2 regions of the Nocardioides panzhihuensis genome follow, and region 1 is predicted to be linked to the other one. Evidence: riboswitches for the same ligand, from Rfam matches in the RefSeq annotation. Region 1 holds a riboswitch; the other holds the start of a gene.
The links. A riboswitch is a leader RNA that binds a small molecule or an ion and turns the genes downstream of it on or off. The one in region 1 is predicted to bind cobalamin.
Positions count from the first base shown of each region.

Region 2: it holds a riboswitch for cobalamin, as region 1 does, so the genes downstream of both, BJ988_RS17170 (CbtB domain-containing protein) here and BJ988_RS08460 (CbtB domain-containing protein) in region 1, are expected to answer to the same signal.

Region 1 is NZ_JACBZR010000001.1:1,804,502-1,808,688, forward strand. It holds gene BJ988_RS08440 (DUF2269 domain-containing protein) at 1-387, shown strand, start outside; gene BJ988_RS08445 (four-helix bundle copper-binding protein) at 397-804, opposite strand; gene BJ988_RS08450 (DUF2752 domain-containing protein) at 1,415-1,879, shown strand; gene BJ988_RS08455 (CbtA family protein) at 2,099-2,857, opposite strand; gene BJ988_RS08460 (CbtB domain-containing protein) at 2,859-3,053, opposite strand; cobalamin riboswitch at 3,077-3,247, opposite strand; gene BJ988_RS08465 (signal peptidase II) at 3,503-4,060, opposite strand; gene BJ988_RS08470 (cation diffusion facilitator family transporter) at 4,057-4,187, opposite strand, start outside.
Region 2 is NZ_JACBZR010000001.1:3,613,934-3,618,120, reverse strand. It holds gene BJ988_RS17185 (FecCD family ABC transporter permease) at 1-570, shown strand, start outside; gene BJ988_RS31025 (ABC transporter ATP-binding protein) at 567-1,412, shown strand; gene BJ988_RS17175 (ABC transporter substrate-binding protein) at 1,409-2,482, shown strand; adenosylcobalamin (AdoCbl) riboswitch at 2,491-2,633, shown strand; gene BJ988_RS17170 (CbtB domain-containing protein) at 2,635-2,850, shown strand; gene BJ988_RS17165 (CbtA family protein) at 2,850-3,635, shown strand; gene BJ988_RS17160 ((2Fe-2S) ferredoxin domain-containing protein) at 3,676-4,187, opposite strand, start outside.

The DNA of each region.
Region 1 (4,187 bases):
ATGGAGCTCGTCGGCTGGTACGCGATCGTGCCGCTTGCGCTCGGGTCGCTAGCCACCGGCGTGCTGATGGGCGCGGCGACGAAGTGGGGCCTGCTACGCCGCTACTGGGTGCTCATCTCGCTGGTGAGCACGGTCGTACTCACCGCCGTCCTCATCATGCACATGCCCGACGTCACCGCCGAGGCTGATCGGGCGCGCACGCTCGACGAGGAGGGGCTGCTCGCGATGGGCAGCGACATCGCACACGCCGTCATCGGGCTCGTCATGCTCATCGGCGTCCTCGTCCTGAACATCTACAAGCCTCGCGGCCTGACGAAATACGGGTGGCGCAAGGAGCAGGCGGCGCGTTCCCGTGCCGCAACGACGCGTACAGCGACCTCAGCCTGAGGGAACTGGTCAGCCCAGGTTCGCGATCAGATCGCGGCATGCCAGCTCGCACGATCGGCACGCCTCGGCGCAGGCGCGGCAGTGCTCATGCATGTCGGCGTGACGCGAGCACTCGTCACCACAGGCCTTGCAAGCCGTCGCACAAGCCTGCAGGAACGTCCTGGTGATATTGGCGTCGTATCCCGTGTGACGGGACAGGATGTTCGCGGTCGCCGAGCACGCGTCGGCGCAGTCCAGATTGCTGCGGACGCACTTGGTCAGGTCAGCGACGTTGTCTTCGCTCAGGCAGGCATCCGCGCACGCAGTGCAGGCCTGGGCGCATTCGACCAGGCTCTGGATCGTCGCAGCGAGCTTGGCGGTGTCGATGCCGCCCAGGTCCTTGGGGTAGGTCTTCAGCATCTGCTCGACGGTGTGCATGGCACTCCCTCTCGTCAATGGCACGGTTGTCGACGAGCCAGGTGGCCCGATGCCCAAGAGGTACCCCGTCGGTGGCCGATCCATGAGCGCCATGCTCCCAAGAGTCGCCGAGGTCAGTGTCCAACCAGATCCACCCGGACAGGCCAGGGATCCGGGGCGGCTAGTAAGTCTTTTGGCTTGGTGCAGCTTGCCGGCCCGTCGTCGGCTAGCCGACGTGCGGGTAGTCGAGGGTGTGGCCGGTCTCGAGGTTGACCACCGCCATCCGCGTGCTTATGGGTGCGGTGACGAAGTGGGCGCTGCTACGCCATCACTGGGGTTCGTCTCGCTCGTGGGCACGTTCGTGCTCATCGCCATCCTCATTCTGCATATGCCAGATGTCACAGTTCAGGCTGCTCGGGCACGCTCACGCTGGGGCGGACGGGCAGCGACCTCCTGCACGCGGTCATTGGGCTCCTCTTGCTCATCTGCATCCTCGTGCTGGACATCTCCAAGCCCTCGCGGGGGTGACCAGATATAGCTGGCGCAAGGATCTGGCGGCGCGCACACACGGGTTGAGGGTGGGACGGGGCATAGTAGTCCAGTCGCCATTCGTGTTCAGACAAGGACTGACATGCCGTACGTATCCATCGCCATTCCTTTCTTTCGGCTCGAGGTCGAGCGCCACGATCGCCATTGGTGGCTCACTGCCCTGGCTTTGGCTGCGCTCGGGATAGCTGTGGCCATGGCGCTCTTCGGTCTGCCGCCTATCGATCTCCATGGCCCGCTGCACAAGTTCGGGATCATGGATCCGCTGTGCGGAGGTACCCGCGCCGCCCGCTACACCGCTCAAGGCAATCTGGTCCAAGCCTGGCGGTACAACCCTCTCAGCATCCTCATCGTTGGCGGTGCCGCCCTCGCGGTCTTGCGCACCTTTGTCGGGCTCATCAGTCGTCGGTGGGTAACGTTCGGGTTCGCATGGACACCTCAACGGCGCCGCTGGATGATTGGCGCCGGACTCCTCCTGCTGGTGCTACTCGAGATCCGCCAGCAGATGCGTGCGGATCTGCTCACGGCTGGCACGGACATGTGGCGTTGACAGAGATCGGTGGGTAGTCACGGCCCGCCGTGACGGTTGCTGCGCAAGCCCCGCAAGCACCCGGGCGTCGATCACGACGCCCACCTGGAGGCGCTGCGAGACGGCATCGCCGGCTACGACCGGGGCGTCGTCTCGAATTGCCCCTTGGCGTGCGAGCAGCCATCTCGAGACCTATGCGCGAGCTCGGGTTGACCGGCAGGACGCGCCCGACTGTCGAGCTCACGCGATGGAAACCTCGCTGCCTGTTGGCACACGCGCCCGACGGGGCGTGAGAAGCAGACCGAAGACCATTCCGAGTGTGGCCCACATCAGGCCCAGCTGCGCGAGGTAGGCGATCCGGAAGTCCCAGATCAGTTTCGCGGGCATATCGCTGGCGATCTTGTCCGGCGTGCCTGGAGTGAGCGCGAACACGGCACCGGCGACCGAAAGAAAGGCCGCCACCACGAGTGTGGTGCGCACTGGCGCACTCAGGTCTCGTGAGGCGAGGAACTTGTCCAGCTCGAACGCCCCCAGCACCAAAGCCAGCGCGATCAGGATCGTCAGGACATAGATCAGCGTCCGCTGATTGACCGTGGCCGGGTCGCCAACTGCGGGTGGGTTGCCGGGGATCTTCAGCGCCGGCGCAAGGGTGAAGACGCCGAAGGCGAGCACCGCCAGTACCAGCGAGCGGCCGTAGTCGGTCGCTGCCGGGAGCCGGTGCCGGACCTTGCCGAACACGATCGCGAACACCACGCCAAACAACAGGCCAACGACAAGGCCGGTGGCCATGCCGCCGAGCACCTGACCGGCGCGGGAAACGAGCGGCTCCTCCATCTCGCCCTTACGGTGGCCGGACATGGCTCGGGCGTTGCGGGCGTCCTCGATGACGAGGGCTTTGCGGAGCAGAGGCTCGACCACGAGCCACATCATCAGGGCAGCGGCGCAGCCAGCTGCGGCTCCGGCTGCGGCACCGCGGCGGAGTAGATCTATGAACCCCATGTCAGTGGCAGGGGACGCCGAGGGCGTGGCGTGCGTCGTGGGTGAGCTCGTGCAGGTACTGGCCCTGGGCGGCGCCGAGAAGGGCGCCGTTCTCCTGCGTGAGCATGAACAAGGTGAACAGGGCGGCTGCGGCAAGCAGCCAGGCCCAGGCCGGCACCGTGGTGACGGCGCTGGACGGGTTGGTGGGGTTGGTCATCGTGACCCCTTCTTTCCACGAACCTCGTGGACGATGCCGCAGCCGGTCTCCTGGCTTCCGGATCAACGCCTTCTCCTCGCCTTCCCAGCCCGGCGGGCCAGTGGCATGGGTGAGGAGGGGCTTCCCGGTCACAGTGGCGAGGACCACGTCGGACTTTCACCGACTTCCCGTGCACTGCGGCGCCGCTACTATCGCACATAGTCGAAGGCCGCACAACGAGCGTTCACGGAGTGCGTCCCTGGCCGACGTTCGCTGCCGAGAGGTTCCAGACCCAGTGCGTGTCGTCGAGGCCCACGACTCCTAGCCGTGTCCTGAGGTGCAAAGTAGAGGGTCTGTTCGTGGCTCCACGCCTCCATCACTGCCGCTGACACGGGCTCGGCGCGCGTTCGGGGGCTCCAGGCCAAGAGAGGCTGGCTCGATGTCGGCCCTCATCTGGGTTGCCAGGTACGTCAGGGTCTGTCACCGCGACAGGGGGATGGATGACAGGCGGTCTCTGCGTCCTGAGGTCGGTCGTTGGGTCGGTCCTTGGTGCGCCAGGACAGGGCGACGAGGAGGAGCCCGCCTCCGACGATGAGCGTGTCGGCGAGGTTGAAGGTGGGCCACCAGCCGGTGTGTAGGTAGTCGGTGACGTGACCGTCAGCGGCGCGGTCGATGAGGTTTGCGAGAGCGCCGCCGAGCACGGTGGCGAGCGCGCTGCCCCATAGCAGGGAAGCTGTAGGGGCCGTTCGCCATAGCGCGACGGCGACGGCGGCGGTGATCACGGCCGTGACGGCGACGACGGTCCATGCCGGCGCGTCGGCGGCGAAGGAGAAGGCGACCCCTGGGTTGAAGGCGAGCTGGAGGTCGAGCGGTCCGCCCATGATTGGGTTACCTGGCAGGACGTGCTCGGCCCAGGTCTTGATCGTCAGGTCCGCTCCGGCAAGGACGATGGCGATGACCAGGAGTCCGATCCGGCGTCTGAGAGCGCTGACGCCAGCCTCGGCTGTGGCTTCGACAGGGGCGCTCACTTGCGGCCGTCCGAGCACGAGGAGTCGGCTTTGGTGGCGTGGTCGTCGTCTTCGCAATCGTCGTCGCAGACGAGTTCGCCTTCCCAGGCTTCCTTGCCTTCCATGATTGCGAATCCGGCGATGACGA
Region 2 (4,187 bases), 1.8 Mb from region 1:
GTGCTCTCCGGGGTGGTTCTCTCCTCGGGGCTCTCCGCGATCGCCTCGTTCCTGGTCTTCATGAGCGACGACCCTCGCGCCGCCAACTCGGTGATGTTCTGGATGCTCGGCAGCGTGGGCGGCGCCAGCTGGGAGAAGCTGTGGCTGCCCGCCGCCCTCACCGTCGTCCTGGGGCTCGGGATGCTCGCCATGCACCGCTGGCTGGACGCCCTCGCCGCCGGCCCGGAGACCGCAGCGGCGCTCGGCGTGAACGTCGCGGCTCTGCGTACGGTGCTGTTCGTCGGGCTGGCCGTGCTGGTCGGCCTCCTCGTCGCGGTCAGCGGCGGGATCGGGTTCGTCGGACTGATCGTCCCGCACGCGGCCCGCCTGCTCGTGGGCGCCAGGCACCGGGTCGTGCTGCCGGTCGCCGCCCTGGGCGGTGGGCTGTTCCTGCTGTGGGTCGACGTGCTGGCGAGGATGGTCGCACGTCCGCAGGAGATCCCGCTCGGTGTGGTCACCGGCGTCGTCGGCGCACCGCTGTTCCTCCTGCTGCTCGGCCGCGGCAGGTATCGGTTCGGAGGCGAGGGATGAGCGGGCAGGAGATCGGACCGGTGCTGCGGTTGCGCGGGGTCGGCGCCCGGCTGGGCGAGCGCGACGTGCTTCGCGACATCGACCTCGACGTGCCCGTGGGCACCAGTCTCGGGATCGTGGGAGTGAACGGGGTGGGCAAGTCGACCCTGCTGCGGATCCTCGCGGGAGTGCTGAGGCCGACCACCGGACACAGCTACCTCGCCGACTCCTCCGGCGTGCTCCGCGAGACCAGCCGGACCTCGTCGCGTGAGCGCTCCCGCAGGCTGGCGTACGTCCCCCAGGAAGAGGTCGCCTCCACCGAGCTGCTCGTCGGCGAGATGGTCGCGCTCGGCCGGGTGCCACGCACCCGTCCCTGGGCCCGCGGCGGGACGCAGGAGCGCGAGATCGTCCGCGCGGCTCTCGACGCGGTCGGGCTGGCCGACCGCATCGACGACCCCTGCGACCGTCTCTCCGGCGGGGAACGGCGGCGGGCGGTGATGGCTCGCGGTCTCGCCCAGGAGTGCCCGGTGATGCTCCTGGACGAGCCCACCAACCACCTCGACGTCGCCTGGCAGCTGCGGTTGCTGCAGACGGTCGCCGACCGGGCCGAGACCCTGGTCGCGACGATCCACGACCTCGACCTGGCGCTTCGCTCCTTCGACCGGCTGGCGGTTCTCGGCCGGCCCCAGGGCTCCGACCCCGACACCGGCCCGGCGACGGTCGTGGCCCATGGCCCGCCCGCCGAGGTCCTCGACGCCATCAGCGTCGACCTCCACTTCGGCGTCGGCTCCGTCCAGGTGACCCATCCGCACCTGGCCCAGCCCCACCTGCTCATCCACCCCCGGAAGGACCACTCGGCATGACTCCACGCCTTGCCTGCCTCGCTGCGCTCGCACTCGGCGCCACGATCCTCACCGCCTGTGGAGCGGAGGAGACGACCGCGTCCGGTGCCGCCGGCACCGACGCGATCACCGTCGAGAACTGTGGCGAGAAGGTCACGGTCGACGAGCCGCTCACCGAGCTCTACGCCTACGACGGCGGGATCATCTCGATCGCGCTCGCCGCCGGTGCACGCGACGAGCTCGTCGCAGTCACCGGTCTGGCGCGTGACAAGCAGCTGCTCGAGCTCGCCTACCCGCAGGATCGTGTCGACGAGCTCCGGGTGGTCGGGGAGGATCAGCCGACCCTGGAGACGGTGCTGGCGGTGAAGCCGCAGATGATGTTCGCGGGCTGGGGCTACGGCTTCGACGAGTCGCGCAACCTGCTGCCCGAGACGCTCCACGAGCAGGACATCGCCACCTATCTGCTCAGCGAGACCTGCCGGCAGGAGGACGGCGACCGCGGCACCATGGACGCCTGGACGGCGCTGCGTACCGACCTGCTCAACATCGGTGAGCTGACCGGCCACCGGGAGACCGCGGAGAAGGTCGTGACCGACATCGAGGAGCGACGCGAGGCCCTGGAGAGTGCCCCGAATCCTGCGAAGGAACCGACGGCGTTCCTGTTCGACTCCGGGACCGATGCCATCTTCACGTCCGGCTCCTTCGGCGGGCCGCAGGCGATCTTCGACACCGCCGGGGTGACCAACGCGACCGGCGACGTCGAGGACACCTGGACCGAGGTCGGCTGGGAGCGCATCGCCGCCGCTAACCCCGACGTCATCTACTTCGTGGACTACCCCGGCCAGTCCTACGAGGAGAAGGTCAAGGTCCTCAAGTCGAACCCCGCCTCCCGCGATCTGCCCGCCGTCAAGGAGAACAGGTTCGTCAACCTGCCCTACGCGATGTGGGTCTCCGGCCCCCTCAACATCGACGCCGCCGAGTGGGTCCGACGCTCGCTGGAGCACTTCGGGATCGTCCCCGATTCGGGGATCGAGCCGACGCTCGACATCACCGATCTCACCAATCTCGACGGCAACGAGTGGCTCCGCTGAGTTCTGGCTATAGTGCACACAACGGACATGAGGAAGCCGGTGGAACTCCGGCACAGTCGCGCTACTGTGACATCGCCTCGCGGCGGTGGAGTCAGACCCGAGTGTCCGTCCAACCCCATCGAACAGGGACGCAGAATCCCTGAGGAGGACATATGTCGCAGCATGCTGTGGCGCCCGTCGCCGGCGCCGACCTTCCCACCATCCCGCTCCGTGAGCTGGCCCCCTGGGCGCTCTTCTTCGGGCTTCTCGGGTTGCTGGTGCTCTTCTTCATCAGCGCCGACCAGGGCGCCGTCTCGATCCCGTCCGGCACGCTCGTCCACGAGTGGGTCCACGACGGTCGTCACCTGCTCGGCTACCCCTGCCACTGATGAGCGCGCGTGCATTTCTCGTACGCGGCCTGCTAGCCGGACTCCTCGCCGGTGTCGCCACCTTCCTGGTGGCGTACGCCGTCGGTGAGCCGCAGGTCGGCGCTGCCATCGCCCTGGAGACAATCTCATCAGAAGACAGCGGCGGCGACGGACACTCGCACTCGCATGCCACCGAAGGTGGGAGCGAGGAGACTGCTGAGGTCTCCCGCACCAACCAGAGCACCTGGGGGCTGCTGACCGGCGCCCTGGCGGTCGGCGTCGCGCTCGGGGGAATCATCGGGCTGGTCGCCGCCGCCACGATGGGGCGCCTCGGACGGCTCACGCCGAGCCAGTCGACGGCGCTCGTCACGCTGATCGGCTTCGTTGCGGTCGCGTTGGTGCCCTTCCTCAAGTACCCGGCCACGCCACCCGCGGTCGGCAGCGGGGACACCATCGGGCTGCGTACGTCGGTCTACTTCGGCTACCTGCTCGTCTCCGTCCTCGCAGCCGTGCTCGCCACCTACGGCGCGGTGCGGCTGCGGGAGCGGGTCGGGACCTACGCGGCCGTCGTCGGCGGCACCGCCGCCTACCTGGTGGTCGTGGTCGTCACGGGCCAGCTCTTCGTCACGGTCAACGAGATCGGCGACTTCCCGGCGGACACGCTGTGGTCCTTCCGACTCGCCTCGCTGATCACGCTCGCCACGATGTGGGGCGTGCTCGGGGTGGCGCTGACCGGGCTGGTCGGCAGGTTGTACGCGGCGGAGCGCGCCGTCGCGGAGCGGAAGGCTCTCGCCGCCACGTTGTGACCTCGACGTGGAGCTGGGTGAGGACGAGCCGACTCGGCGGTCAACGGGGGAGGCGGTAGGCCTCCACAGGGCGGCCGTCGGCCAGGTGATCACGCACGATCACCCGGGCGGCGGCCGCCTCTACATTGCCGTACCAGACGTCGTCGGGCTGCACGCTGAGCACCGGCGCCTGGTTGCACGGGAACAGGCAGCCGGTGTGGGTGATCAGCAGGTCGTCGTCGCCGAGCCCGGCCTCCATCGCACCCAGGATCACCGCCCTGGCGGTCTCCTCCGAGCCCTTTGCGGTGCAGCGTGGGCCGCGACAGATCAGGACCTGACGTACGTGGCCGGGGACTCGCTCCCAGGCGGGCGTGGTCAGCCCGGGCTCGGTGCCGGTGATCGGCCGAGTCTCCGCGAACGCGTCGGGGAGCTCGGCGCGCGTGGTCGCCAGCCCGGTTGCGACCTGGATCTCGGGGCGCTTCCCGGAGCGCTCACGCCACCAGTGGGCGGCGATCCGGCGCAGCCAGGAGTGGCCGGGGGCGAGCGGTCCGAGGCTGACGCCGGCCAGCGTGA